2 linked regions of the Lacrimispora indolis DSM 755 genome follow. The protein of the gene in region 2 interacts with the protein of the main gene of each other region in a pairwise test. Links are inferred from orthologs where the notes say so. Each region holds a gene or a part of one and is shown on either strand. Other genes may lie near its edges. The genes, in order: ligA and leuS.

Evidence for each region.
Region 1: the proteins of leuS (region 2) and ligA interact in binary tests that used the Escherichia coli proteins (3 or more experiments, as listed by UniProt). The link is inferred for Lacrimispora indolis DSM 755 from one-to-one orthologs.

The regions. Positions count from the first base shown.
Region 1 is NZ_AZUI01000001.1:3,307,772-3,323,549, reverse strand. What follows is about bases 12,780-15,778. They hold ligA (NAD-dependent DNA ligase LigA), read right to left. Parts: upstream 15,265-15,778; coding sequence 13,294-15,264; downstream 12,780-13,293. Other genes in these bases: K401_RS0115820 (pseudouridine synthase), read right to left, coding at 15,254-15,778; metA (homoserine O-acetyltransferase MetA), read right to left, coding at 12,780-13,220. Also shown: K401_RS0115895 (putative polysaccharide biosynthesis protein), read left to right, coding at 1-967; K401_RS0115890 (TOBE domain-containing protein), read right to left, coding at 1,054-1,263; K401_RS0115880 (sulfate/molybdate ABC transporter ATP-binding protein), read right to left, coding at 1,493-2,545; modB (molybdate ABC transporter permease subunit), read right to left, coding at 2,547-3,245; modA (molybdate ABC transporter substrate-binding protein), read right to left, coding at 3,275-4,171; K401_RS0115865 (substrate-binding domain-containing protein), read left to right, coding at 4,448-5,422; K401_RS0115860 (DUF1538 domain-containing protein), read left to right, coding at 5,601-7,142; K401_RS0115855 (hypothetical protein), read left to right, coding at 7,129-7,836; K401_RS0115850 (glycoside hydrolase family 18 protein), read right to left, coding at 7,925-9,283; K401_RS0115845 (nitroreductase), read left to right, coding at 9,608-10,174; more of metA, read right to left, coding at 12,285-12,779. UniProt on the Escherichia coli protein: DNA ligase that catalyzes the formation of phosphodiester linkages between 5'-phosphoryl and 3'-hydroxyl groups in double-stranded DNA using NAD as a coenzyme and as the energy source for the reaction.
Region 2 is NZ_AZUI01000001.1:5,594,480-5,610,312, forward strand. The notes cover bases 4,422-7,475. They hold leuS (leucine--tRNA ligase), read right to left. Parts: upstream 7,129-7,475; coding sequence 4,714-7,128; downstream 4,422-4,713. Also shown: K401_RS0127165 (PTS transporter subunit EIIC), read right to left, coding at 1-859; K401_RS0127170 (FAD-dependent oxidoreductase), read right to left, coding at 852-2,771; K401_RS0127175 (hypothetical protein), read right to left, coding at 2,771-3,529; BglG family transcription antiterminator LicT, read right to left, coding at 3,540-4,385; K401_RS0127190 (CPBP family intramembrane glutamic endopeptidase), read right to left, coding at 7,659-8,570; K401_RS0127195 (gamma-glutamyl-gamma-aminobutyrate hydrolase family protein), read right to left, coding at 8,695-9,432; K401_RS0127200 (M42 family metallopeptidase), read right to left, coding at 9,454-10,542; K401_RS0127205 (ABC transporter ATP-binding protein), read right to left, coding at 10,570-11,556; K401_RS0127210 (ABC transporter ATP-binding protein), read right to left, coding at 11,553-12,548; K401_RS0127215 (ABC transporter permease subunit), read right to left, coding at 12,567-13,445; K401_RS0127220 (ABC transporter permease), read right to left, coding at 13,461-14,381; K401_RS0127225 (ABC transporter substrate-binding protein), read right to left, coding at 14,472-15,833.

The sequences.
Region 1 (15,778 bases), 2.3 Mb from region 2 along the record:
CATGGGCCATCTCATAGGGGAAATTGCTTCATCTCTTTTTACTGTTATGGCATACCGTTTCTTTTCGCCCAAAATGCCCCCAGGCATTACATTGGTTTCTTCTTCCTTTCGGGATACCGCTCCCGGGCTTATGCAACTGGCCCTGCCTCTTATGGGGAACCGCCTGGTTTTAAACATCCTTGCAAGCGCGGAAGCCATTTTAATTCCAAGCAGACTGCAGATGTCCGGACTTTCCGATTCAGCAGCATTTTCCGTATACGGCGTATTAACAGGAATGGCCCTGCCCTTTATTCTGTTCCCTTCCACCATATTTAATTCCCTGGCAGTGCTTTTACTTCCAACGGTGGCCGAGGCCCAGTCAGAGGGAAATGAGCGGAGGATCGGAGATGCCATTTCCATGTCACTGCGTTACTGTCTGTACGTAGGAATCCTCTGCATCGGCATATTCACCCTGTTCGGAGATGACTTAGGCGTCAGCGTATTTAAGGACAATACTGCCGGAACCTATATGACCATTTTGGCCTGGCTTTGCCCCTTCATCTATCTGGTAACCACCATGGGAAGCATTTTAAACGGCCTTGGAAAAACCTCAGTCACATTTATCCAGAATGCCATCGCTTTGCTGATCCGTCTGGGATTTGTCCTTTTTGGGATCCCCAGGTTCGGGATCTTAGCCTATTTGGTGGGAACCCTGGCCAGCGAGCTGCTTCTGGCCATGATGCATGTGCTGACCCTTCGGAAGAAGGTGGACTTTGTTTGGAACGCATGGGATATGATCGTAAAACCGGCAGCTCTCATGGTGCTCGCCATTGGGATTTACTTTGCGGTATTTTCCCTGGCAGATCCGTTCCAGGGGATGTCTTTATTCATAAAAACGGCTTTCCATATCGCTATATTAAGCATATTCTATCTGGTGCTTCTTCTTGGCGCCCATATCATGAAAGGAGAGAAAACCGGGGATCACTGAATTATTTCCGACAGGTGAATTTTTATGGTCTACATAATGAAAGTAAAAAACGGACTGTTGTAAGTCCGTTTTTTATAAATCCTCTTTTAGTCGATTCCAACCATTACAGAAGTGGCTTTAATGATGGCATATGCATCCTTTCCCACTTCCAGCTTTAAGTCCTTTACCGCTGCCATGGAAACCGTAGCAGAAACGATGTTGCCTCCGCCGATGTCAATGGTTACGATAGCGTTTACCGCGCCAGTTTCAATTCCTATAACTTTTCCTTTAAACTGGTTTCTTGCGCTGAGCTTCATCTGATATGTCTCCTCTCATCCAAACCTGCCTTTAGAAACACCCTTTTGGCATACCTTTACGCCCGATGCCCGATAAAGCGGGCGGCCCCTGCCAAAAAGGCACGGACAGGAAAGTGGAAATATCTAGCAGTAATTATGGATTATAAACCGGAAGATTATACTGCTTTTTATAAATTTATTGTAAACATTTCCTTTTTCATTGTCAACCAATTCCTGGAAATACAAAAAACTATAATAAAAGCAGGAGATCTTCCTTTGGGAACCGGATAAATGAAGGAATGTTCTGAACGGCTCCTTCTTCAAAATCAATTTTATCCTGAATCCACCAGATCTTTATAGAGGTCTTATCATTTATGTTCCTCAGCAGGTACTGCCTTTGAAAGGGAGTATCGGCAAACCCGGCCAATTCAATGCCCATGGCATTTTCCTCTTCCGGTCCTAAGGCAGGGATCAGGTTATGTCCCCGGATTCCTACATACCGGACAGAGTCTCCGATTTTCTCCTCTGTCTTAAGCCTGATCTTCCAGTCGCAGGCAAAAAGCTCATAATCACTGATTTTTTCTATGGAGGAAATATTCTTGCAGCCGGTCAGCTTTGCTGCCTCCATTCTTTCCGGCCTTCGGAAAATGTCCTTTGTACAGCCTTTTAATATAGTATTTCCCTCTGAAAGGAGGATCATGCGGTCACAAAATTTATAGATCTCATCTCTGGAATGGGATACCATAAGCACATCACCGGTATAGTCCCTGATCACTTCCAGCATCTCCATCTGAAGCGTGTCCTTTAGAAAGCCATCCAATGCGGAAAACGGCTCATCCAGCATGATGATGTCAGGACTGTACAAAAGCATGCGGGCAAGCGCCACTCTCTGCTGCTGGCCCCCTGAAAGCTGGGAAGGATACCTTTTTTCCAGCCCTTCCAGCTGAAAACGCCTTAACTGTTCCGCAACAAGGGGCAGCTTATCCTTTTTCTTTCCCGGAATCACAATCTTTAAGTTTTCTTCTACGGTCATGGTAGGAAACAGGGCATAATTTTGAAACAGGTAGCCCACACGGCGTTCCCTTGCAGGCAGATTGATCCCCTTTTCCGAATCAAAGAGCACTTTTCCGTTTAAAACGATCCGGCCCTGATCCGGCTTTTCGATTCCTGCCACGCATTTTAAGGTCATGGTCTTTCCGCAGCCGGAGGCTCCCAAAATCCCCATGCAGCCGCCCTCGGCCTCAAATTCCACTTTTAATTCAAATCCTGAAAACTTTTTTCGTATGTTTACCTGTAATGCCATATCAAATCCACCTGTTCACATGTTTCATATTTTTTCCGGATATATAATTGATAACCGCAACTATAAAAAATGACAAAATAACGATGACGCATACCCAGAACCCGGCCGTATCCCAGTTTCCTGCCGCCACCTCGGAAGCGATTGCAACGGAAACCGTTCTGGTCTTTCCTAAAATATTTCCTGCCAGCATGGTGGTGGCTCCATATTCCCCGATGGCTCTTGCAAAAGCCAGCACGGTTCCCGAAGCCAGTCCAGGCGCCGATATGGGAACGATGATCTTCCAGAAAATCTTCCCTTCCGACATCCCCAGAGTTCTTCCCGCATGGATCATGTCAACATCCACCTGCTCAAAGGCCGCCCTTGCATTCCGGTACATTAAAGGAAAAGCGATAACAAAGGCAGCTATGACACACCCAGGCCATGTCTGCACCATCTTTATATTAAATTCCTCAAAAAGGAATTTACCGAAGGGCCTGCGGAGGCTGAAGATCAAGAGAAGAAAGAATCCGGCCACAGTGGGCGGGAGGACCAAGGGCAGGGTCAATATCCCATCCACAATGGATTTTGCCGTATTATTCAGCCTCATGATCAGCCTTGCGGCGGCTATCCCCAGAAAAAAGGTCAGCACAGTTGCCAGAATCCCCGTTTTAAGGGAAATAAAAAGGGGACTCCAATCTATTGTTTTCATAAGATCCAGCATAGATTTTCACCCCCTTTTATGTGTATGATTTATTTTGCAGGTTTTGCAAATCCGGCATCCGTAAACATCTTCATAACGCCTTCATCGCTAACCAGATACTCTTTAAAGTCAGCTGCTGCCTTTGCCTGTTCCTCTGATGCCTCCTTGTCAATGATTAAGCCTACCGGATAAACAGCAGGATCGATCATGGTCTGATCTGCTTCTGCGATAATTTCAACCTTGTCTGCCATGGAAGCTGCATCGGTTGCGTAAACAACGCCTACTTCATTGCTTCCTTCTGCAACAGCTGTTAAAACAGCGGTAACATTGGCGCCTTCATTGATTTCCATTTTCATAACCTGATCAAGATTTCCTAAGTTGGTGAACAGTTTTCTTGCATACTGGCCTACAGGTACATCCTCTCCTGCAAGAGCAAGGCTTGATGCTTTTGTGATATTGTCAAAACCGGTTACCTCAGTTTTTCCGCCTGTTGGCTTGATCAGAACGATCTTATTTTCAAGCAGATCGGTAACGGAACCTTCTACTACATATCCGCCTTCCTTTAACGCATCCATCTGCTTGGTTGCTGCAGAGAAGAACACATCGCACTGAGCGCCCTCTTCGATCTGTTTCTGAAGGGTTCCGGAGCTGTCTGCATTATAAATAATATTAACATTTGGATGATCTTTTTCATAGGTTTCTTTGATCTTTTCCATTGTGTTTTTTAAGCTGGCGGCAATAAACACGTAAAGGTCCACGTTCTCTGCCTTTGCTTCAGCCGTAGTCGTTTCCGCTGCTGCCGTAGTTTCCTCTGCCTTGCTGGTCTCCTCTTTCGCAGTTGTCGCCTGCGTTGCAGCGGTTGAACCGCCTGAGCCGCACCCCACAACCGCACCGGCAGCAAACATTGCCGCCATCATAACCGCAAGTAATTTCTTTCCTCGTTTCATAATACTTCCTCCTGGTTTCCATTTGAACAACAATCTATATTGTTATTCATTTTAATTGGGTTTTATTCGGTTTTGTTCCGTTTGGTAATTCCCAATTCATTTTAGATGATATTTAATCGAATGTCAATGCCAATCTATCTTTATAATAACATCGGACTTTAAGCTTTTAGCCTCCATATGACAGACAGCTCTTAAAGCCTTTCATTGACAATGGATTAAAATATGCTATAACTATTTATAAATGATAAAAACCACAGGAAGCAAAGAGGAAACCGTATGGAAAAAATATATACTACCCAGGAAGTTGCCGACCAGCTTAAAATCAAAAAATCGACCGTATATGAACTGATCAAACGGGGAGAATTAAAGGCTGCAAAGGTCGGCAAACAAATACGGATCAGCCAGGATCAGCTGGATGAATATTTAAAGACTCCAAAGAACGGCAGCTCTTTCCAGACGGAAGAGCCTCTTCCCCGGATCATGGATATTCCACAGTTTACAGCTGATGCCGCGATCCGGCAGATGGATTACCTTCTTAATACCAGCGGCCTGATCATAAGCAGCCAGGAATCCAGGGTGGCGGAGCTGCTCCGAAGCCAGCTCAGCCTTCACCCTGACAGCCTTCCTATCCTGCATTCCTATATGAATGATTATAACAGCCTGTATTCTCTTTATTATGAAAAAACTCATATGGCCCTCACCGCCTTCTGCACCGGCCGGGAAGGGCAGGAAATCAGTCAGATCCAAAATCTTCTGCCTGGAAAGGAAGTCGTAATCCTTCATATCTGCAGTCTTCAGGCAGGCCTTTACGTGAAAAAAGGGAATCCAAAGAAGCTGCGGGCCTTAAAGGATCTATGCCGCCCTGATGTCCGTTTTATAAACAGGGAGAAGGGAAACGGGTACAGGATTTACATGGACTCCAGCCTCTCAGCCCAAAACATTGTAAAGACTTCTATTTCGGGATATCAGAAAGAATGCCTCTCCCACATGTCAGCCGCAAACGCGGTCGCATCGGGAGATGCTGATGCGGGCATTGGTGATGTGTCCCACTTAGCTGCATATCCCCAGCTGGATTTTATTCCTTTGTCTGCTGCCTCCATGGACTTAGTCTTCTCCAGGGCGGCCATGAACCATCCGGCCTTTCAAAGCATTGCCGACACGGTAAACTCCCAGGAATTTAAGAACGGCCTTCTTCCTTTTAAGGGCTACAAGATCGAAAACACAGGGAAATGCACCTTTGTGGACGGCTGAATGAAACGACATTTTCCCCCATTAATAAATATTCGGCAAAATTTTAGTTGCATTCGCAACTATTTGTGTGTTAAACTAATTTAGAGCTAATAGAGTCTGCAGGCTCATGCACAATTCTGTGCAGATAATTATTCTTAAGAATCCCTATCATAAAAAACGGACAACAGGAGGTATCTATTTGAACCAAAAATTAAAAGAAAAAATTGTTGAATCTTTATCATCTGTCCTGCCCGTTACATGTATCGTGTTGATCTTGTGCATAACAATCACTCCCATGCCTCTTGACCCACTGATGCTGTTTCTGGTAGGGGCAACCCTTTTAATCGTTGGAATGGGCTTTTTTACACTGGGTGTGGATATGTCCATGATGATCATCGGAGAAAAAGCGGGTGCCCAACTGGCAAAATCAAAAAAGCTGCCGCTCATTGTTTTTGCCTGTTTTATCATTGGTTTTATCATTACCATAGCGGAACCGGATCTTCAGGTCCTGGCGGGGCAGACGCCGGCCGTTCCTGACATGGTCCTGATCCTTTCTGTGGCCGCAGGAGTCGGACTGTTCCTTGCAATCGCATTTCTAAGGACCTTATTTGGCTGGAGCTTATCCCATATCCTTATGATCTGCTATGCCGTACTCTTTGTTACATCCGCCTTTGTTCCCAAAGAATTTCTGGCTGTTGCCTTTGACTCCGGCGGCGTTACAACAGGCCCCATTACGGTGCCCTTTATCATGGCTCTTGGTGTCGGCCTCTCCTCTATCGGCAGAGGGAAAAACCAGGACAGCGACAGCTTCGGCCTGGTCGCCCTATGTTCCGTGGGACCCATTCTTTCTGTTATGATTCTGGGCCTTGCCTATGGATCTTCTGCAGCTGATTATGAGCCCATGGTGATTCCCTCCATAAATAATTCTCAGGACCTTTGGCTGGCCTTTCAGCATGAACTTCCTCACTATGCCTGGGAAGTCTTTTTGGCCCTCTTTCCTATTTTGCTGTTCTTCCTCATATTTCAGCTCTTCTTTTTGAAGCTAAGGAAAAGACAGCTGATCAAAATTATGGTTGGGCTCATTTACTCCTACATCGGACTGACGCTTTTCCTCACCGGCGTCAATGTTGGCTTTATGCCTGCCGGCAATTATCTGGGTCAGCAGCTTGCATCCCTTCCCTATAACTGGGTCATGGTTCCCATCGGCATGCTTATCGGTTTCTTCATTGTAAAGGCAGAGCCGGCCGTACAGGTCTTAAATAAGCAGGTTGAAGACATAACGGGAGGCTCTATTTCGGAAAAGACCATGATGACCGGATTATCCATCGGCATGGCCATTTCCCTTGGATTATCCGTCATAAGAGTCATGACAGGTCTTCCCCTTCTGGCTCTCCTGCTTCCCGGCTATGCACTTGCCCTTGGTTTATCCTTTGTGGTCCCGCCGATTTTTACATCCATTGCCTTTGACTCCGGCGGCGTTGCTTCCGGCCCTATGACTGCCACCTTCCTGCTTCCCTTTGCCATGGGAGCCTGCGAGGCTTTAGGAGGGAATATCGTAACTGATGCCTTTGGCATCGTAGCCATGGTCGCCATGACGCCTCTCATCATCATACAGCTCATCGGTGTCTCCTATCGCTACAAGACTAAAAAGGCCAATGTACCGGCAAGTACACCGCTCCTTAATATGGAGCTTGAATTCATCGAATTAGGAAAGGAGGAGGCTGATGATTTCCAATCGTAAAGTAAACTGGATTACGGTAATCGTAGACCGGGGAAAGGGTGAAAAAGCAGCTTCCGTTTTTAAAGAACACCATCAGGAACTGCTTCTCATCACCAGAGGACATGGAACCGCAAGCTCTGCCATCAAGGACTGCCTGGGGTTAGATGAACCGGAAAAAGATCTGGTCATCGGAATCGTGGAGGAAGCGGCTACCAAACGCTTATTATCTGCTCTTCATGAAATATTAGAGCTTGGAAAACCAGGTTACGGCATCGTATTTACTATTTCCCTGTCGGGAATCAGCGCCGCAGCTTCCAGTATATTAGAAGCTAACCTGTCAAAAGGGGATACGCCCCCTGTCACAGATTATCTCAAGGAGGATCGCTCTATGTCAGATACGATCAGATACGAACTAATTGCTGCTGTTATCAATACCGATCTTTCCGCTCCCATCATGGAAGCTGCCAGAAATGCCGGCTGCAAGGGCGGAACTCTGGTCAAAGCCAGAGAGGTTAGTACGGATGATTCCAAAAAGCTTTTTGGCCTGACCCTTTCCAATGAAAAGGAAATCCTTCTCATTCTGGTTCCCCTTGCGGATAAACAGGCGGTCCTTAAATCCATTTGTGAAACAGTGATGAAGGAAACAGGGGAACATGCCATCGCATTTTCTCTTCCAGTAGATGAAGTGGCCGGACTAAGCACTCTTGTAAAGTGAGTGAATGCTCTATGGACCGGTCCATAACCAAAACAGGCGGCAGTTTCGTATTCCCTTCATGGGACAGGAAGCTTCCGCCTGTTTTCTGCTATCTTAAGCCGCGATACAGGGCGCCAAGAAGCTCTCCCTTCGGATCCTGGCTCAGTTCCCAGACCATAGCGCCGCCTAAGTTTTTCGATTTGATATAATCAGATTTATAACCTATGGACTCTGGATCTTCATAGCTGATAAAGATCGTACCGTTAAACAGCCAGGGAACCTTTGACTGAGAATGGAGATGTCTGGTATAGCCTGCTTTATTTAAGTAGTTATCCTTAATATCCTGATATCCGATGGAACTCGAACCTCCAAACGGCTGGTATAATCCTTTGTTTGAATCATTTACAGAAGAATATAAGTATCCATAAAGCGGAATCCCCATTACCAGCTTTTCTGCCGGAAAAGAAGCATTCAGCCAGGCAGTGATCCCCTTATCCACACTTATTTTATACTGGGGGGAAGGATCGTCGTTGTCATATAAAGGAGCCAGAAGATCCGTGTGGGAATCCCAGTAGCCATGGAGATCGTAGGTCATGACATTTGCATAATCCAGATACTGGGCCAGCTTTGACAGCTCCACATTGTCTATGTAAGAGCGGTCCGCTCCCCCTGCAATGGTCAGTAAGTAATGCTTATTGTTAGCAGCCCCTCGTGCATCCAGCTTTTCACGTATCTTTTTAAGAAGCAGGGTGAAATTCTGCTTATCTTCCCCACGCCTTGCGTTTTCCGCCAAACCTCCGCTGACCGGATATTCCCAGTCTAAGTCAACTCCGTCAAATCCGTATTTTATAATGAAATCAACACAGCTGTCCGCAAATACGGTCCTGGACTCCTCTGTCAGAGCCGCATCTGAGAATTTCCCGGACCAGTTCCAGCCTCCAACGGAAATCAAGGTTTTTAAATCCGGATTGGTCTGTTTTAAAGAATTTAAAAGCTTTATATTGTCAGGATCCACTTCAGGATATCCAAGCGTAACCCTTAAGTCAGCGCCGATGTTTGCAAAGGCATAATTAATATGGGTCAGCTTTCCGGCATCTATCTGGTTTGGATAGTAATTATAGTAAGCAGCCCATGCTGCATAATATCCGACTAATTTGCCTGTCTGCCGGGGAGATGGCTCCGTGACAGACAAGGCTGACAGCTCTGCGACCGGCAGGGCTGATGATTCCGCTGCAAGTGCTTCAGGCGATGCAGACGATTCTGCGGAAACAAGAGCAGCCGTTTCAGAATTATCCGGAATGGGGCTGGGGGAAAGGGGAACTGCAGTGTCTGCAATGCTGGCTGCTGCCGGGCTTTGGGATTCTGCCAGGAAATCCTTGCCAGACTTTTCTGTAAATGCATCTCTGCTTAAAAGACATCCCAGGATGATCAACATAAAAACAGAAACAAACAGAAATGTTTTCTTCATAGTACTTTTTTTCATTACGTGATCCTTTTCTCTCTTTTATTTTTTCAAGTATAACATGCTGGTTTTTCTTTGAACAACGAGCAAAAAATGGATCAAATGCATATTTATGGATAATTTTCTTCTTGATTTTTTGTGCCTGAAATCTCTGACCTTATTGCAATCACAGGAAAAAGGCCCGCTCACCGCCAGAATACAGGCATACAGAGTTTATTTAATATCTGAAATTCCAAATAAAATACAGTCTACTCTTCGTCGATTGAAACATACTTTTACGTATGGTATGATTGGATAAAACCGACCTGAATAATGAAAGGGGTGCATACAATGAATGAAACATTGAATGTAATAGCTAAGCGGTATTCCTGCCGCGATTTTAAAAATGATATGCCGTCAGACGAAATACTCCGGGCCATCGCCGAAGCCGCCATACAGGCACCAAGTGGAATGAACCGTCAGGCATGGAGGGTAATTGTTGTAAAAGACAAAGATTTGATACAGGATATGGAATCGGAGGGCATGGCCTATCTGGCCGGCATGGAGGACAAATCCTCATATAACAGAATCATGGAACGGGGCGGCAGATTGTTTTATGGCGCACCATGTATGATCGTAGTTCCTATTGATCCGGCACAATATGCTCCCGCACTGATTGACTGCGGGATCCTGTGTCAAAATATCACTCTGGCTGCAACATCTTTAGGCATAGCCAACATTATGTGTGGATTTGCCGGCCTGGCCTTTGCCAGCGGAACACGTGCAGCGGAATTTACCAAACGTCTGGGCTTCCCTGATGGTTATGCCTTTGGCTGTTCCGTATTGCTGGGATATGCCAATACGGAAAAACCGCCTCATGTTCCGGATCATGATAAAATTACTTTTATTGAATCATAACCAAAATGGTAAATGATCAGATTTTAAGCGAAATCAGGACATGTCATAAAAAAGAATTGACCATATGAGGATCTTTCTTTATATTCATTTAAAGGGGCTGTAAAATAAGTCCCTCCTGAAATAGGATTCATATCAGCGAACGCTGATATGAATCCTATTTCAAATTTTATATTGATTTCGCCCGGAAAAATAATTATGATATCTTTGTTTAAGCAAAAAATGCGCACTCAATGTTACCCTTGGGAATCCAAGGGGATAAATGATTCCATCCCGCTGGCTTTTTATGCAGCTGTCAGTAACCGGCTTTTTTTATTATGATACTTGTAAAGATTATAACTACATGAAATTAAAGTGAGCTCAAGACTTACGTTCTTTTCGCCTCGTCTTTAGAGCCGTTTGTACGACTTATCCCACTTGATTACCCAAAGGTTCCCTCTGCCTGAATGCTTCGATTCATTCGCAAAAGTGCTCCATGAATGGATTCCAGGTTACTCATCACTTCTTGGTGGATTGCTGTTAATTCCTGATTCATGCATATGGTTCTGTTCCCGGATTTCTTTTTACAGCAGTCAGGCTTATATGGGCAGTCCTCACAGCTTTCACATTCGTATATTTCTTCTGTTCTTCCATACTTGTTTTTATATACTTGTTTCTTGTATTTAAACTTAAATCTTTTTCCATTCAGACAGATAAGAGCACCTGACTTATCTCTTTTAAAGTTGACAGCCCGGTATGGATCATTGTGGTATTTCTTATCCGTGGTTTCTTTTTTAAACATGGTAAACTTCATGAACTTTTCCATGCCGTGCTCTTCGCAGTAAAGATAATTATTATACGAACCATACCCGGCATCTGCAACTGGATATTTGGGATAATGTCCATAGATGCTGTTGAACTTTTCCATGAGCGGCACAAAGCATTCCATGTCAGAGGCGTAGGGTTTTACATCAACTGTTGCTATGTATTCATCACATATCGCCACCTGTAGATTGTAGGCCGGAAGGAGCTGGTCATTTCCCATATAGTCCCGTTTTATTCTCATGAAAGTAGCATCGCAGTCGGTCTTCGAATAGCTGTTTCTTTCATTTCCACATATTTCTATGTGCTTTGCATATGATTTCAGACGTTCCAGAAATCTTTGCATCTCCTGATATTGGCGCTGCTCCATACTTTTTCTGTGCCCAGTCCCTGACACAAACTTTATCATATCCAGGCCGGTTGCTGTTTTATAGTTTTCAAGTAATTCTGTGACATAATCAATGGCATATTCATTTCGCTTTTCAAGTTTTATTCCCATATAGTCTAAAACATTTGTATTCATCGAATCAATTAATGCCGATAGTTTTTCAAAAACTTTATCACGGTTACGAAGACATGATTTTTTCCACACCCAGGTATAACGGTTCGCATTTGCTTCGATTTTTGTGCCATCAATATATGTATGCTCCAGATCCACCTGATCCTTTTTAAAAATGTAGCTGTTAATATCGGTAAAGATCTGTTCAATTGAATCCGTCAATTCATTGCGAATTAGATTCCCAAACGTCGCAAAAGAAGGAGCCTTCATATCATCAAGGAGATAGATATATCGAATATCATTCCTGCAAAGTTTTTCTATTTCACGCAGAGAGCAGATGCCGTGCGCCATGAAAGCAAAGAGTATAACTTTAAGGAGTTTTTGTTCATCACATCTTGGACGACCTGTTTTGTATCCCTTCTCTACAAAATATCTTGATAGGTCAATGTGATCCATCACCTCACAAAAAGTGTATACCGGATCAGAAACATTAATTATTTTTTCGATATCTAATGGTAATTTCAACTGACGTGAGGTATAATTACCATTGGTGTGGTTTTTTAGTCGCATAATTAATTATACCAAAAAATCGCTGTGGTCTCACGACCTCAGCGATTTTTTTAGGGAAGTTTTTTTACAGCCCCTTTATTATTTATCCCGGTCAGTCATTCATCATTTCTCTTGCGGCACTGTTCAAAAACTTTATGAATGCAGACGGAATCTTCTGATATGTGATTCTTGTAACTGGAAACAGAATTAAAATCTGCAGCATCGTCAAACATACCATGGACTTATTTAGAAGGCAATACATTTCTATTTCACGGAGTCCTCTCCCTCTTCCGCCTCCAGCAAATAAGGTGTGATCTGATATACATAGAAATTCAGCCAGTTCCCATACAGCGTATTTGCCCCATTCCTCCAATTTAACACAGGCAATGTATCCGGATCATCATCCTCATAATAATTACAGGGAATAGCAGGATCCAGTCCTTTTCCCAAATCCCGGTGATACTCTCCGTCCAGGGTCATGCGGTCGTATTCCGGATGGCCCTGGATAAATACCTGCTTTCCATCCCGGCTCATCACAAGAAGGATCCCGGCCTCTTTTGACTCCGCCAGAATGATCAGCTCCGGATGCTTTTCAATGTCCTCCCGCCGAACCTCCGTATAGCGGGAATGAGGCGCCATCACATAATCATCCAGGCTGCGCACAAGGGGCACCTTCCGGTCCAGGACCTTGTGGCGGTAAATACCGGACAGCTTGCTGTCTCTCTTATATTTTGGTATGCCATAATGGTAGAAAAGTCCTGCCTGGGCTCCCCAGCAGATATGAAGGGAGCTGGTCACATGGGTTTTACTCCATTCCATGATCTTTTTTAACTCTTCCCAGTAATTGACCTCTTCAAATTCCATGTTTTCCACCGGGGCTCCGGTGATGATCATGCCATCGAACTTCTTTTTCCTCACTTCATCAAAATAGACATAAAATTTATTTAAGTGGCTGGCCGACGTATTCTTGGAAGTATGGCTCTCCAGCATCAGAAAGGAACAGTCCACCTGCAGGGGCGTATTGGACAAGGCCCGGAGAAGCTGGGTCTCAGTCTCCTCCTTTATCGGCATAAGGTTAATGATCAAAATCTGAAGAGGGCGGATGTCCTGGCTTAAAGCCCGGTCCTCATCCATCATAAAAATATTCTCTTTTTCCAGTATGGCTTTTGCAGGTAAATCCTTTTGTACTTTAATCGGCATAATTTATTCCTCCAGCATTTTTTATACGAAAAATCAAGCAGATATGTTCACATATCCGGTTGATTCACAACCCCTAGGTTGAAAGGCGATCTTCTTTCAGCCTTATAAAATCCTCTTCTGAGATAATGGGCACTCCTAGTTCCTTTGCCTTTTTATTTTTGGAAGAATTGGATGTAGTATCATTGTTGATCAGATAAGTCGTCTTGGAAGTCACTGAACCGGTGGCCTTGCCGCCGTGGGCTTCAATGTCCTCCTGAAGGGCTTTCCGGTTTTCATAGTGGTTCACAGAACCTGTAATGACAAAAGTCATTCCTTCAAAGATTCCATCTTCCCGGACCTCTGCCTCTCCCTCAATGGTGAGCTCAGGCAACAGGCGGTCCACCATCTCGTTGTTCTTTTCTTCCTTAAAATAAGTGATCCAGGCATCTGCAAGCACCTTGCCGATTCCGGGAACTGCTGTCAGCTCCTCTTCCTCAGCGGTGCGCATTTTCCCAAAATCAAACTTAAATTCCTGGCACAGCGTCTTTGCATTTGCCAGACCGATTCCAGCGATCCCCAGGCCATAGATCAGCCTTGGAAGGGTGGTATGGGAGGCCGTTTTTACTGCCTGAATCAGATTATCGTAGGATTTCCTTCCAAAGCCCTCCATCTGGGTAATGGTTTCCTCATGCTGCTCCAGATGGAAGATATCTGCAAATTCCCGGATAAATCCGGCTCCAATGAATTTTTCCAGGGTTGCTTCCGACAATCCGTCAATATTTAAGGCATTCCTGCTGACAAAAAGGGAAAAGCTTTTCAGCCGCTTGGCCTGACAGTCCGGGTTGGTGCAGTACAGGCTCTTCACATCATTAACCTTGCGGATCTCTGTTTTTCCGCTGCAGACAGGACATTGATCTGGGATCTGGATTTTTTTGCTTCTTGTCAGGTTATCGGCGATCTGAGGAATAATCATATTGGCCTTATAAACCGTGATCTCATCGCCCTCTCCCAGCTCCAAGGCCTCCATAATGCTTAAGTTGTGGACACTGGCCCGGCTCACTGTGGTCCCTTCCAGCTCTACGGGGTCAAAGATTGCCACCGGGTTGATGAGCCCGGTCCTGGACGCACTCCACTCAATGTGGTCAAGCCTTGTTTCCCGGATCTCGTCGGCCCACTTAAATGCGATGGCATTACGGGGAAATTTGGACGTACGTCCAAGGGCTTCTCCGTAAGCGATATCATCAAACAAAAGCACCAGGCCGTCTGATGGAACATCATAGCTGGAAATGGACTCAGAAAACTCCTCTACAGCCTCCGGCAGAGTATCCCTTGTCACCATACGATAATCCACCACATCAAAACCCTGCTTTTTTAACCATTCAAACTGTTCTTTTCTGGAATTAAGAAAATTAACACCTTCTGCCGTTACAAGAGCAAATGCCTTAAAGTTTACATTTCTCCGGGCAGTGATCTGGTTGTTTAGCTGCCTTACGGAACCGCTGCATAAATTCCTGGGGTTTTTGTATCTGGCGGCTAACTCCCCGATCTCTTCGTTGATCCGGTTAAAATCCGAATACTTAATCACTGCTTCCCCACGCAGGATGAGTTCTCCCTTATGGGATATATTTAAAGGAATATTGGAAAATACTTTTGCATTGTTTGTGATGACCTCACCGATCTCTCCGTTTCCCCTGGTTACGGCCTTTTGAAGGGTCCCCTGGTTGTAGGAAAGGACTACGGTCAGCCCGTCAAGCTTCCAGGACAGCACTCCCGTCTGGCTGCCCAGCCACTCCTGCAGGCTTTCCACGCTCTTGGTCTTATCAAGGGAAAGCATGGGTGTTTCGTGGGCTTCCTTGGGAAGCTCGCTTAAAACCTGGTATCCCACGTTCTGCGTCGGGCTTTTGGAGAGAATGACTCCGGTTTCCTCTTCTAAATCCTTAAGCTCATCGTAAAGCCTGTCATATTCATAATTGCTCATGATCTCCCGGCTTTCCTGGTAGTAGGCCTTTCCTGCTGCCGTGAGAAGGCTGACCAGCTCTTTCATTCTGCTTATTTTAGCGTCCATCAGATATCTCCTTTTTCTGTTCTTTATAGGAACGATTTGTCGAGCCTTTTAAGGCCTCTTTCATCTGGTGGTACTCCCTTTTCGAAAGCTCCCGGTAAGCTCCTGGCTTTAAATCTCCCAGTTCAACATTCATGATCCGCAATCGTTTTAACATCCGTACTTCAAAGCCCAGCTGGCCGCACATTCGGCGGATCTGGCGGTTTAGCCCCTGGGTCAGAATAATGCGGAATGCTTTTTCTCCTGCCTTTGTCACACGGCAGGGACTGGTGGTCACATTTAAGTCCGGAAGAAATACTCCCTTTTTCATCTTCCGGATGAAATCATCGGTAACCGGGCGGTTGACCTTCACCAGATATTCCTTTTCATGAGCATTTCCGCTGCGCATTATTTTATTCACCAGAGAGCCCTGGTTGGTCATGAGGATCAGCCCTTCCGAATCCTTGTCCAGGCGTCCCACAGGATAAATCCTCGCGGGGTAATTCACCATATCCACGATGTTGGGGGCACGGTCTTT
Region 2 (15,833 bases):
TAACAACGTTGGCAAGTGCATTTGCAATCATACCGCTGATTGGCTGAATCACAAACAGTACAGCAATACCGGTGAGCAAGATTGAACATAATGCCGGAAAATGTACCTGCAAGACATTCGGAATAACTTTTCTGAATTTTCTTTCAAGTATTGCAACTAAGAAACCGCCAAGCAAGGCTGCAAGGGTTCCACCCATACCACTTTTAAATTCTAAGTTAAAGATGCTCATTGATACACCATTTAAAAGGCCCACATTCGTTACAATTGCTCCAATTGCCATACCGACAAAGGGATTGCCTCCCATTGTTTTAGCCGCTTGTGACGCAACAGCAATATTCATAATCGAAAAGAAAGATCCTGCAATAACGCTTAATGCCGCCATAAATACAGACCCCCCATCAGCGATTGCAGCAGGGTTGAAGAAATCCACTTTAAAATATATGAAAATATATTGAAAAATTCTCAACAATCCATAAAGCAGACCTGTTCCGGCCAATGCAGGTATCATCGGTGTAAACACCTGAGAAATCATCGTGAATATTTCGCTTCGGTTCTTTTTCTTTTCTCTGAAAATATCTGCTTTATTAACAACAGCCTGTTTCTGCGCGCGGGCATCCATCATTTTTTGAACTTCACCCCGGACATATTCAGCATTTCCCGGACCAAGAATAACTTGTGGGTTGTAATTTTTCCCTGCTACACCAAGTACGCCGGGAATCTCTTTGAGCCTTTCTTTGTCGATCTTATCTTTGTCAAAAACTACAACTCTAAAACGTGTCATACAATTACTGATACGTTCAATATTGTCAATTCCACCTATTGCCTCAATAATTTGTTCAATAATATTTTGTTCAATCATATGATTCTCCCTTCCTGCTGCAATTGTCAATCTCTCCTGTTTTTGCCGCTTTCACGTAATCGGAGCCTTGCAGACCAAGCTTCCATTGAATAAATTCCCTTAACTTAAATGTCATATCATGTAAATCATTACGATTTGATTTCAGTGACGTATATACTTTAAAATCATCTCTGTACACAATCTGATGGATCCCGCCTGTCACTTTATCTTTCATATCTTCATTATGGTCTGCAATGTTAACCAGCGCTCTTACAATATGTGCAACGTATTGGAAATGATAATCCTGGCGGCTTCCTATAAATTTATCAAATTCCATTTCATCGTCAATAAAAGACTCATGCTCCTGCAGTAAACGGTACAAAACAGAATAGCTCTCTTTTTGATGCAATCGTCCAAGACAATATACCGCACTCAAACCTCTCAGCATATTATATGACTTACTTGTCATCGGCTTATAAGAGTCACGTTTTTTCGCAGCCTGAACTAAAATGTCATGACCGGTGTTATCATCTAAAAGAGCAAGAACAATCCCGCTGTTCACCCTCATATTCTGGTTATTTGACTGCAGTCCCTCTTTCAGCAATCTGGTTTTTCTTCCTCTATACGCTGCCAGCATGGCAAATCCAGGCCTATCTGATTTCATCGCTTTTACAATTTCTGAATCTGTTTCCGGAAACCACATAGGCGTATTTATATCCGGAGGCGGGTTATCCTTCAATCCGTAATTGTTTTCTTCATTGAGGCAGCCGTCTTTTTCCAGCAGCGATTTAATTTGGCTGTATTTGACATCTGCCAATTTCAAATCATTTCTTAAAGCAGAATCAATAACAATAGCGCTGGCTTCGCCTGACTTCTGACAATCACGCATCATTCGCGTATGGGATGCGATATCATGATCCAATGACATCATTCTTCCAATCGCCATAATATTCTCAATCCCCTTTGGTATCATTACTTCTTTCTCAATGGGAACGGATATCAAGGCTGACCACATGCTCAGTCCAACAACCCAATCACAAAGCTGTTCGCTTTCAAATGCCATCTCTTTTGTATGATTGTCGAAATTAGCACTTGAATAATATAACGGTTCTTTGGAAATATACCCATCGACGATTTCCTTCATGGTAATTTTCTTTAATCCATCGATGGAAAAACCTTCGCGGATTCCAATGATCGGAGACATTCCCAATGTGAATTGGTGTTCTTGCGGATTGGAATATACTGAATTATTTGTGGAATCAATTACAGATTTTGAGTACTCTTCCGGATTCTCCTGCTTCATAGTTCCGGCATCAATGTTATTGAATTCTATCCGATCCGCAAGAAAATCATAATACAGCCTTACATTTGAGAAAGGCTGGCACAACCCATCAAACTCCCGGCCCTTATGTAATGTCAAACCGGCTATCCTGCATAACGAAGCGTCTGCTGTTGCATCAATAAATACTTTTGCTTCTACATTGACCTTTTTTTTGCACGTCAAATACTGAATTCCTTCTATCCTTTGATCCTGTTTGTATACACTCACAACAACAGCATTAAATTCTATGTTTGCCCCATACTGTTCAAGAAGCTTATCATACACTACACGGCGAATCATTGGCTGAGAGCCAAATGCTTTGGATACCTGGTACTTATCCTGCATTTTTTCCACCATTGCATCAAACTTTTCGTATATTCCACCAATGGACCCCCGATAGTACTGAAACATGGTGCTTGAATAAATGCCGCCCATAAAGCTCTTTTTTTCAATTACGAGCACTTTGTGTCCCAAGCTCGCAAGCTTGACAGCCGCAATACTTCCGGCAGTTCCTGCGCCAACTACAATCACGTCAAATTTATCAACGTATATTACCTCGTTCAATTCTATCATTTTGGATTCTCCATCCGCCAGCCAATTCAGCGTCCGCATCACAGATCCCTCCATAGTTCGACACCCTTGTCCATTGCTTCAAACACATTTTGTGTAAGACTTGAGCAAGCATAAATGATATTACCTGTTCTTTCCGCCTCATACTTTCCACGAATGCATGGCGTTTCTGCAATCATCAATAACTCATCTTCACTTTTCATTGGTTTTTCAAAATGAGCAAGGACCTGTCTCCTGTTATCTTTCATACTTGCGGTTTTCACAGGGATCTCCAGGCAGTATACGCCATTCCCAAGATCATAATGGCTTCCATCACGGCAAACCACTGGATCACTTCCTTTGCTTCTTACTAATGAACAACACGACATTTCATGTGGGAGTTTAAGATTATCAGCAGTCGTATCAATAAAATAGTCAGATTCAAAGGTCATCACCTGATCCCGGCAAAACGCTTCCACCGCTAATCCATGGGATTTTTGCACTTTTTCCATAACCGTGCAGTCCAAAAGAATATTTATATTCATTTCTTTTACAAAATTCCCTATAACCGGCATGATTTCACTTATAATCAACAGATCCTCATAATACATATGCTTGTTTTTTATAATACTTTGATACAATTTTTTCGTTGCTGCTTCTTTCATTTGGTAATTGCCCAAGCGGTCAATTCTAAGGCTCGTGTAATAGTCACTTCCCAGGACATTGCCCCGTTCAACAATTAACGTATTGTTTGGATCACAAGATGCCACAGCCAGTCCAAGGAAAGTGGCACCACTCACAATCGTCCGGTACTTTTTCAACGTTTCCACCTCAATTCTTCGTATTCCTTCTGATAAAAGTATTGATATGAATTGCTAAATACATGATTTCAGCTTCTTCAACACTTACATCAAACGTATTCTCAATATAGTTCCTGATCTCCAATGAAATGCGGTATGCCTCCTCATACTCTTTCTTGATTACTTCCAGAATGCTTGAGTTATCCACCTGTAATCTTTCGTTTTTTATTAAACGCATTGAAAAAAATTTAAGGTGAGTCATGAATCTTTCATAGCTGATTGAATCAGTATCAAATTCAATATTCAAATTTTTACGTACTATGTTTAAGGATTGGTTGATAATTTTGGTCATAAAATCAGTATTGTTAAAGTAATTATCATCAAGTTGTGCATTCAAAATGTGCATGGCAATAAAAGATGCTTCATCATTTGGCAATTGTATATTCAGCGCGCTGTTAATAATTCCTACAGCTCTTTCACCGATATGATATTCAATCGTATAGAAACGCTTAATTTCATTGTGAAGTTTATTCTCAAACATTTGATTGTTATGATATCTTTCCACAGCAAAATTAACGTGATCCAGCAAGGAAAAATAAACACTTGCAGGCAATTCCCTTCCCATTGTAGATTCAGCATCTTCAACAATCTTGTTAACAACCTGGATATTGGAAAAATCAACATCCGATAACAGTGAAAGCAAATCATTCTCATACTGTTTATCGGTTAATATATAGATCTTTTCAATTGCATGATCCAGAATATCATCACCAACTTTTTTCTGGAAACCAAGAGCCTTTCCAAGTAATAAAACTTCCTGCCCCCGCTCATTCATTGAGCGCACTATATTATTATTAATTACTTTCGTTATCTTCATATAGCTCCTTTCTTTTTTTCTTCTGACCTCAATATTACCAATCCAAATGCTTGTATGATATATACAAAAAAAAAGCAGACAACATCATACAAGATAGATGTGGCCTACTTAAAGTAACAACTCTTGAGTAAAAGATAGCATAGAATTTGTAAAATGTCAACAATTTTTTTCTAACCGAAATTTCCTTTTATAGATTCCACACTTAGCAATCATTGAGAATTTCCTTGGTTCCTGAAGCTGTATAAGGGCACTATAAGCCATATTTCTATGGCCTATAATGCCCTCACATTTCATACTAATAGAATTAAGGTTTACTCCATTGACGGTTTTACCTGCACACGATGTTTATAATTCTTCCGGGAACATAGATTTCCTTAACAATGGGTCCTGTTATCTTATCCGGGATCAAAGCCTTGCCGGCCTCAATGGCCTCTTCCTTTGATACGCCTACAGGAAGCTTCACCACTGCTCTGGTCTTTCCGTTAACCTGGACCGCGACCTCAATTTCGTCTTCCTTCATGGCCTCTTCATCACATTCCGGCCACTGTGCATGGAATACGGAAGTCGTGCCGCCAAGCCGAAGCCACAGTTCCTCACCGATATGAGGTGCAAAGGGTGCAACCAGAACCACAAAAGCCTTTAACGTCTCTTTGTCAATTCCTCCGGTCTTCCCAGCCAACTCGATCAATTTATTGTTGTATTCCATGAATCCGGAAATAACCGTATTTAAATTAAACTGGCTGAAACGCTGTTCAATATCAAAGATCAGCTTGTTGCGAAGGCGGAGCATTTCCCTGGTAGGCTCCACATTCTTACCGCTGCTTTCCGTCACCAGTTTCCAGAACCGGTTTAAGAAACGGCTGACGCCTTCAATTCCCCTGTCATCCCACTCTGCATCAAGCTCCGGCGGTCCTACGAAAAGCTCATACATACGAAGGGCATCACAGCCATAGTCACGAACCAGATCATCAGGAGATACCACATTTCCCTTTGACTTGCTCATCTTGATTCCGTTCTTTCCGTTTATCATACCCTGGTTGAACAGCTTGGTAAAGGGCTCATCAAAATCCACCACACCGATGTCGTTTAAAAATTTGGTGTAGAAACGGGAATACAGAAGATGAAGCACGGCATGCTCCACGCCGCCGATGTACATATCCACCGGAAGGTATTTCTTTGCTTTCTCTTTGGATACCAGTTCCTTATCATTGTGACTGTCCACGTAACGGAGGAAGTACCAGGAAGAACCTGCCCACTGAGGCATGGTGTTGGTCTCTCTCTTAGCCGGAGCACCGCACACCGGACATGTGGTGTTCACCCATTCGTCAATGGCTGCCAGCGGAGATTCTCCTGTGCCGGTTGGCTGATAGCTTTCCACCTCCGGAAGGGTGAGCGGAAGCTGATCTTCCGGAACCGGGACATTGCCGCAATGAGGACAGTGAATAATGGGAATCGGCTCTCCCCAGTAGCGCTGTCTGGAAAATACCCAGTCGCGGAGCTTAAAGTTTACGGTCTTCTTTCCCAGTCCCCGCTCCTCGATCATGACTGGAGCTTCTTTTTTAAGGACAGAGGACTCCATGCCATTCCACTCACGGGAATTGATCATGGTTCCATTGGCCTCGGTGTAAGCTTCGATCATGTTTTCGATTTCTTTGCCATCCTTTGAGATGACCTGAACAATGGGAATATCAAACTTCTTTGCAAACTCAAAATCCCTGTCATCGTGAGCCGGTACGCACATAATGGCACCGGTTCCGTAGTCGGCAAGGACATAATCGGAGAGCCAGATGGGGACCTTGGCACCGCTTAAAGGATTCACAGCATAGCTGCCAGTAAAAACGCCGGTCTTTTCTTTATCCTGAAGGCGGTCCACATTTGACTTCATGGAAGCGTCGTAAATATATTTCTCAACCGCTTCCTTATTCTCCGGGGAAGCAAGGCCGGCGGCAAGAGCATGCTCAGGCGCCAGCACCATAAAGGTGGCTCCGTATAAGGTATCAGGTCTGGTGGTATAAACTGTAATACTTTCCTCTTTTCCGTCCACCTTAAAATCAACCTCGGCTCCATAGGATTTTCCGATCCACTCCGTCTGCATCTTCTTGACCTTTTCCGGCCAGTCAAGCTTATCCAGATCATCTAACAGGCGGTCTGCATAAGCGGTGATTTTTAACATCCACTGTCTTAAGTTCTTTTTTGTGACTCCGGTTCCGCATCGCTCACAGCAGCCGTTTACCACTTCTTCGTTTGCAAGTCCTGTCTTGCAGGATGGGCACCAGTTAATGGGGAATTCCTTCTCATAAGCCAGGCCTTTTTTAAACATCTGGACAAAAATCCACTGGGTCCATTTATAAAATCCGGGATCAGTGGTGTTGACCTCCATATCCCAATCATAGACAGCTGCGATCTCATTGATCTGGCGTTTGATATTCATGACGTTTTCTGCCGTGGATTTCGCCGGATGGACTCCCATCTTGATGGCATAATTCTCTGCAGGCAGGCCAAAAGCATCCCAGCCCATAGGATGAATCACGTAATGTCCCTTTAAAATCTGATAACGGCTCCACACATCGGAAATTACATAGCCTCTCCAATGGCCTACATGAAGACCGCTTCCTGACGGATATGGGAACATATCCAGACAGTAATATTTCTGTTTCTTTCCGTCATCAACATTGATGGGGTTCTTTGCCCAGTTTTCACGCCACTTTTTCTCAATGGCGGTATGGTTGTATGATGCTGCCATAACAAAATTTCCTCCTTCTCGCACACGCTTTTTGTGCATATAGGTATACCCGTAGGGTGCTTCCTCCTTTTACGAAAGGGATTTTCCCTGTTTTAAATGTCCGCGGATAAAATAATGACCTTAAGAGTAAATAAAAAATGCGCCTCCGGCCGTTCATAAGGCCATAGAGACGCAGGATCTGCCGCGTGGTACCACTCTATTTCATACGATGTCCGTATGCTCTCACTGGATATGATCATCATATCCGCCCGCTGTAACGGTCGGGACACCGGCAATGCCTACGCAGAAAGCATGGCTTCCTTCAGCACGCTACTCAAAGGCCAGTTCAGCCGTCATCCACAACCGGCTTCCACCACCCGCCGGCTCTCTGCATGTTTCAGACAGCTTACTACTCCTAATCAAAGTATTTTTGCTAACTACAAATGTAACATAATTGACGAAATGTGTCAACCGCATTTTATGAAATCCCAGGACACTCCGCAAATATGTGCCGGAGGGCTCCGTAAATACTGTCCATTCCACCCTTCCGATTAAGCAGAAGAAACGACAAAGGTTACAGCCGAAAGAAGGAAAAACAGGATCATTCCAAGGTTTACAAACAGCGTTTTAAAGGAACCTTTGCCCCAGGTTTCCATAAGCCCCGGATGAAACACCAGCTTTCTCCGGCTGATAAAAAGCAAAATGATTCCTGCAAAAACTGCCCCAAGCATGAATATGGAGTAGCCCACAGCAAGCAGTGGATTATCTCCAATGTGAAGGGCCGCAATGGAGCCGAGAAAATTGATTATCATGTGAAAAATTATGGTATAACGAAGCTTTCCCGTCTGAATATAAATATAGGCAAACACAAGACCAATGCCAAAGGCATAGAAGAACTGGTAGAAATTTCCGTGGCTTAAACCAAAGACAACACTGGATACCAGGATCGCCGCCTTATCTCCATACAGCCGGATCCGGTCGACCAGGACCTTGCGAAACAGGATCTCCTCAAAAACAGGGGCCATTATCACCATTGTGACAAAAATCGCCCAGGTACTCAAATCCTTTATCACTTCCTCTACCGGATTAATCATAGGCCTTCCCAAAAGGGCGCTGACAAGGCTCATAAGAGCCTGACCAATAAGATTCCCCAAAAACAGGGCACTCATACAGATCAAAAATCCGGAAACAAGCATTCCTGCCCCGGCCTTTTTCCCTCTGGGCCTGCATAAAACCGGCATATCCTTCACAATGAGATAGACGATAATTCCCCCGACAACGTAATTAGCCAGAGAAACAACCACCATATACCAGTTCCCAAAGGTTATTTCCATTCCGAACCGGGACAGGGCAAGGGCGATGACTCCCACCTCAAGCTGTATAATAATCGTCACAAGAAGGAATGCTCCATATCCGATTCCCACTCTTGAAAACGCTTTCCATGCACTTCTTCTGTCTTCCACTATTTTCATACCTCCTGCCAGTTGGTATCAGTTTATCACAGATCAGAGAAAAGCGCAATTATTCCACGATGGGCAGCCTGCAAAGCCTGATTTAACCAAAGAGGCGGAATTGAGGTTACAGTCCTTATTGACTCTTCATCCTGGCACAATGCCCGTTAAAAAAAGAAAACAGCCGGTTCATGGCGGGAACAGAATCAATTAAGTTTTCAGGATGCCATTGAATCCCCATAATAAGCCCCTCTTTATCCTCCAAAGCCTCTATCACTCCATCGGATGCATAAGCAGATGCCTTAAGCCCGCGTCCCAGCTTTTTCACTGCCTGATGGTGCATGGAGTTGGTTTCCAGCGTTCCTGCCCCCAGTACGGAGGCAAGCCTTGTTTCTTCTAAAACCTCCACGCGATGGGTCAGATAGCTTCTTTTCCGTTTCTGCATATGCTGCAGGCTTTCTTTCTCCCGCAGAGAAATATCCTGATAAAGGCTTCCTCCCATAAGAACATTTAAGAACTGATGCCCTTTGCATATCCCAAGCATGGGAATGCTCCGGGTTATGGCATACTGCCCCGCCCGAAAAAGAGCTTCGTCGATTTCCGGCCGGATTTCCCCCAAAACAGGCAGAGGTTCCTCCCCATAATACCATGGGTGAATATCTTCCCCTCCGGGAAACAGCAGGCCGTCGCAAAATGCCATTGCCTCTTCCGGTCCGGCCAGAATCCCGGTTGCCGGTATGACAACCGGAATGCCTCCGTTTCTGAGTACTGCTTCCACGTAGGCGGTATTGGCATAAACCCGTTCCATGCTGTTGAATATTCCCACTTCTGTCATAAATGTATTGCCCATAATACCGATCACAGGTTTTTTCAAGTCACCACTCCTTTTATGGTTTTACAGCAGATCCTGGCGGCAGATATGGCGGATCGCAGAAAGATCCAGCCTTCGGATCACTTCGGCTGCCAACTGGCAGGCCGCTTCCAAATCCGCTTTTGCACAGAAATTATAATGGGAATGAACGTATCTGGTGGGGACGCCAAGCACTAGTACCGGAACCGCCTTCCCCGTCAGACTGAGTTTTCCTGCATTGGTGCTTCCTCCCCTGCGGACAGCTTCCTGGTATTTGATTCCCAGGCTTTGGGCTGTTTCTATGGCATACTCCACAAAGGCAGGATTGGAAATATAGCTCTTATCCATTCGGCGGATCTGCACGCCTCCCTTCATTTTCCCCTGAGTGACAGCCGCATCAAAGAAGAAATCATCCGAGGGAGAGCCCTCAAAAACAATGGCCAGATCCGGCTTTACAATCTGGCTTGTGACAGTGGCTCCCCTCATTCCCACTTCCTCCTGGGAGGCGAAGGCTCCTACGACATTCACAAAAAGATCCTTTCTCTCCTCATATAACTTGTTCATGGTTTCAATAATGCAAGCACAGCCGGCCCGGTTGTCAAAAGCTTTACCAAAGCAGATCCCATGGTCCTTGTCGTAAGAAAAGGACACATCGGGAACCATGGGATCACCCACAGATATGCCAAAATCCTCTTCCGCCTCTTTCCGGCTGCAGGCTCCTATGTCCACATATATACTTTCTATGTCAAGGCTCTGGGAACTGCGTTCCTCGTCGTTCATGAAATGAACGGGCTTTGAGGTGATAATGCCCTTTATAAGCCTTCCGTCCCTGGTCTTCACAAGCACGGAATGAGCCGGGACATTGGTAAGATGGAATCCTCCCAGCATCAGGATCCCCAGACAGCCGTTGCTGTGTATGCATTGCACCATAAAACCGCATTCATCCAGATGAGCATCCAGCTGAATCACTGGCTTTCCTGACTCCGCCTCAGGCATGCAGGCATACAAATTGTTCATCGCGTCGTTTTCAACCTGATATCTGCCTAAATACCCTGCCGCCGTCCGCACCACATCTTCTTCAAAGCCGCTTGGACCAAAGGCATTTGACAGTCTGCCTAACATTTCCATATCCATAATTATTTTCTCCTCTTAACTCTGTTATCATTTTTTACCGGTTTTATCATCATATAAATGGCAGTAAACGTAATGATCCTCATCCGCCTGATACCGGTCCGGCGCTTTCATGCTGCAGATACTCATGCACTTTGGACAACGGGTATGAAATTTGCAGCCGTCAGGCGGATTTAAAGCGGAGGGAATGCTCCCTTCCAGAATGATACGTTCCCGTTTCACTTCCGGATCAGGAACCGGTACTGCCGATAAAAGCGCCTGTGTATAGGGATGGAGGGGATGTTTATAAAGCTTCTCTTTGACTCCTGCCTCCACGAAATTTCCAAGATACATGACCCCTACCCGATCACTGATGTGTTCCACTACATTTAAGTCATGGGCCACAAAAATATAAGTAAGGGAAAATTCCTTTTTTAACTGGTTTAATAAGTTTAACACCTGAGCCTGGATTGATACATCCAGGGCTGATACCGGCTCATCAGCGATGATAAGCCTGGGTTCTACCGCCAGGGCCCTTGCGATGCCGATCCTCTGCCGCTGTCCGCCGGAAAACTCATGGGGATACCGGTTTGCATGGTAATCATCCAGCCCTACCTTCCGCAAAAGGCCCAGGACCCTATCCTTCCGCTCTTCCTTTGACGACGTCAGCCCGTGAATGACCAGAGGCTCCGCAATGATATCAAACACCGACATCCTTGGATTCAATGAGGCATAAGGATCCTGAAATACCATCTGGACCTTTTTACGCACCGGACGCATCTGCCTGCTGTTATAGCCGGAAATATTTTCTCCGTCAAGAATAATCTCACCGGAGGTCGGTTCTTCCAGCATGCAGATCCCTCTCCCCAGAGTGGACTTTCCGCAGCCGGATTCTCCCACGATGCCGAATACCTCCCCCGTTTTTGCCTCAAAGGAAACTCCATCCACAGCCTTTACATACTCGGTTTTTCCGAATTTGCGGCCGGAAACGGGATAATAAATCTTCATATCCTTAACAGTTAAGAGGTTTTCCGTCATTTGTCCTCACCACCCTTCCCTTCACAAAGCCAGCAGCGGCTCACATGGCCTCCGCCCATTAAAAAAAATCCCGGTTCCTCTTTCCTGCACCTGTCAAAGGCCTGGGAACACCGCGGCGCAAACTTGCACCCCTCAGGCATGAACCTGGGATTTGGAACATTGCCGGGGATGGATTCCAGCTCGTCAACCGAAACCCCCAGCTTTGGTATGGAAGCCAGAAGCCCTCTGGTATATGGATGGGCAGGTGCTGCAAAAATTGATCTTACATCCCCCTTTTCCACCACCCGTCCGCAGTACATGACCGCCACTTCGTCACAGGTCTCCGCCACCACGCCTAAATCATGGGTAATAAACAGGATAGAGGTTCCGGTTTCCTTTTTTAAGTTGTTCATCAGATCCAGAATCTGGGCCTGTATCGTTACATCAAGAGCTGTGGTGGGTTCATCGGCAATCAGCACCTGAGGCTTGCAGACGAGAGCCATAGCAATCATGACCCGTTGGCGCTGCCCTCCGGAAAGCTGGAACGGATATTCCTTCATCATCCGCTCTACTCTTGGAACACCGGTCGTACGAAGCATATCCTCTGCCTTTTTATAAGCCTCCTTCCTGGAAATATTCTCATGCTGAAGCACGCATTCCGTCAACTGTCTTCCGATTTTCATAACCGGATTTAGGCTGGTCATTGGCTCCTGGAAGATCATGGAGATCTTGCCTCCTCTTAATTTCCTTCTTTCTTCTTCTTTGATCCGTACGATATCCCTGCCGTCGAGAATGATATCTCCTCCAACAATCCGGCCTCTGGTTCCCATTAATAAGCCCATGACAGACAGAGCGGTAACGCTTTTACCGCTTCCAGATTCACCTACGATCCCTAAGGTAGCACCTTCCTTCAGTTCAATGTCTACGCCATCCACGGATTTTATGATTCCGCTGTCAATATAAAAGTAAGTATGAAGATTCTTAATTTCAAGTATGTTTCTCTTTTCTTCCATATGGTTACCGCCTCCTTATTAATCCGTAAGCTTGGGGTCCAGGGCATCACGCAGACCGTCACCGAGAATGTTAAAGCTCAGGACCGTAAGAAAGATGGCAAGGCCGGGAAACAGAGTCGTGTGGACACTGGTCATCATATAGGTTCTTCCATTGGACAGAAGCAAGCCCCACTCGGGCGTGGGCGGCTGGGCTCCCATGCCCAGAAAGCTTAAGCTGGAGGCTGTCAGAATGGAGGAACCAATGGACATGGTATACTGCACGATAATGTCCGGCACCGCTCCCGGCAGAATATGCTTGAACAGGATCCTGGCATCCGAAGCCCCCAGATTTCTGGCCGCATGGACAAACACCATATTTTTAAGAGACAGCGTCCTTCCTCTTACAAGCCTTGCAAAAGTGGGAGTGGAAAATACCGCCACAGCAATGACCACATTATACAGGCCGCTGCCAAGAATTGCCACAATGGCAATCGCCAGAATGATCCCGGGAAATGCAAACAGGGTATCGCAAACCCTCATGATTACGGAATCAATCATACCGCCGTAATAACCTCCCATAAGGCCTAAAATGGTACCGCACACCGCTCCCGCCGTAACCGCAAGCAGGCCGATGGAAAGTGAGATCCTGGCTCCGCATAAAATCCTGGAAAACAGATCTCTGCCAAATTCATCGGTTCCGAAAAAGTGAGCCGGGCCGGGCCCCTCAAGAATGGAAGAATAATCATATTCATTGATGCCGTAAGGCGCCAGAACCGGTCCCACCAGAGCGAGTATTGCCAGGAACAGCACAAATACCAGCGCCGTAACCGCATTTTTCTGCCTTCTGAACTTTCGCACCATCTCAGATACAGGAGTTTTTATATCTGATCCTTTTTTTATTTCCTTTTTTTCAGCCATACGATGGAACCTCCCTTAACCAAGCTTGATTTCCGGGTTGAGGATTGCATAAAGGATATCTACAACCAGGTTGATGATGATAAACTGCAAAGAAAAAATAAGGATCAGTGACTGAATGGCCGGATAATCCCGGTAGTTGACCGATTCAATGAGAAGGGATCCAAGACCCGGATAAGCGAATACCGCTTCCGTAACCACAGATCCTCCAAGAAGATAACCAAACTGAAGCCCCACCACCGTAACCACTGATATCATGGAATTGCGAAAGGCATGTCTCCAGGTTACGGCCTTTTCCTTAAGTCCCTTTGCCCTGGCTGTCCGTATATAATCCTCTTTCAGAACCTCTATGACAGAGGATCTTGTGAACCTTGCGATCACTGCCGCTATGCTGATGCCCAAGGTGATGGAGGGAAGGACCAGATTCTTAAACTTTCCTGCTCCTGTTGTGGGAAACCAGCGGAGCTTTACGGCAAATATCATGATCAGAAGAAATCCCACCCAGAATGCAGGAAGTGAAATACCTGAAACCGCTACGGTCATACCCGTATAGTCCTGCCATTTTCCCCTGTTTTTTCCGGACCATACGCCAAAAAACACACCGGCCAGGGTACTCCAGATAAGACTTGTTGCAGTAAGGACAAGGGTATTCCAATATCTGGCCCCTATTTCAACTGAAACCGGACGTTTGGTACGCAGAGAATTCCCCAGATCCCCTTTTAAAAGTCCTCCGATATACCGGATATACTGAACTGCTATGGGCCTGTCAAGGCCAAGCTGGACCCTGACGGCCTCCACATCCTGCTGGGTGGCCTGCTCCCCCGCCACCAGCCTTGCAGGATCACCGGGAATCATCCTTACAAAGAAAAAAACAAAGGTTATTACAATGATCAGCGTGGGGATCGTTCCCAGCACGCGCCGGTATGTAAACTTGAGCATCCTTCTCATCTCCTATGATTCTATGGGGCAATGCGGCAAAGGTGCCCTGGTAACAAGACACCCCCGCCGCATCAATGATTCCACATCCATTTATTTGGTCATTTTAGCATTCTTCATGTTAATGGCGCCATCGGGATAGATCTTTACTCCTGACAGCTTACTGCCGGTCACCCATGTATTGTAATCCAGCGAAACACATACCAGGGGCACATCCTCCCAGATAATATCCTGCGCTTTTGCATAAGCCTCTCTTCGGACCGAATCATCCGCACTCTGAAGACCTGCCTTTATGCACTCTTCCAATTCCTCATTTTCGTAATAACACATGTTATAGCTCATGGGCGGCTGTGATTCCCTGGCAAGCAAAGGCCTGATTCCCCAGTCAGCATCACCGGTGGAAGGAGACCAGCCGGATAAATAACACTCAACCTCTACCTCTGAGCCCGGGCCGGTAGCCCCCTGAACCTTTTCATTTACAATGGCGCTTTCCATACCGTTCAATTCCAGATTGATGCCGGCCTCAGCCAGCTGCTGCTTGTAAAACTCAGCCTTTTTCTGGTTGGCGGAAGTATTCTGATACATGAGAGTGGTTGTAAAGCCATCGGGATATCCGGCTTCTGCCAGAAGTTCTTTTGCCTTTGCCGGATCATAGGCAAGGGGATCATTTCCCTTGTAATATTGTACTGCCGGACCAATGATAGACGTAGCCGGCGTTCCCAACCCATTCATAACGACCTGGACATAAGCTTCCTTATTGATAGCATAGCTGACTGCCCTGCGCACCCTTACGTCATTGAAGGGAGCTTTTTGGTTGTTCATCATGAAATACCATACCACAATGCCCTCTCCCTGATTTACCGTCACATTGGAGTCTGTCTTCAGCGCCTCAACGCTTTCCGTGGGAGCCGGCCATATGATCTGTGCATCTCCGGACTGGATCATAGCCACACGGGTCGCATCCTCTCCCACGGGTTTAAAGGTAATGGTTTTAAAGCCGGCATCCCGGTCTGCCAGCGCTGTTCCTCCGCTGATATCCGGATCATAACCCCACCAGTCCTTATTCAGCTCCAGCGTCAGGTGATCACCTGCCACCCATTCCACAAATTTATATTGTCCAGTGCCTACGGGAGCCTGGGCGCAAACTTGCGGCCCCGCTTCGATCTGTTTGGGGCTCATGATCACACAGGCCGGATGAGCCAGGTTATTGATAAATGCGCCGAAAGGTGATGTTAAGGTTACCTTAATGGTATAGTCATCGACCTTATCCACATGATCCAGGGTATTGCATAAAAATGTGGTGCGCTTTAGCCCAAGCGTCTTATCGCCCCACTTCGTAAAGTTTGCAATGGCTGCCTCCGCATTCCATGGAGCTCCATCCGTAAAAGAAATTCCCTCCCTCAACGTGATTGTAAACTCGGTGGCATCCTCATTGGCCTCGTAGCCAGTGGCAAG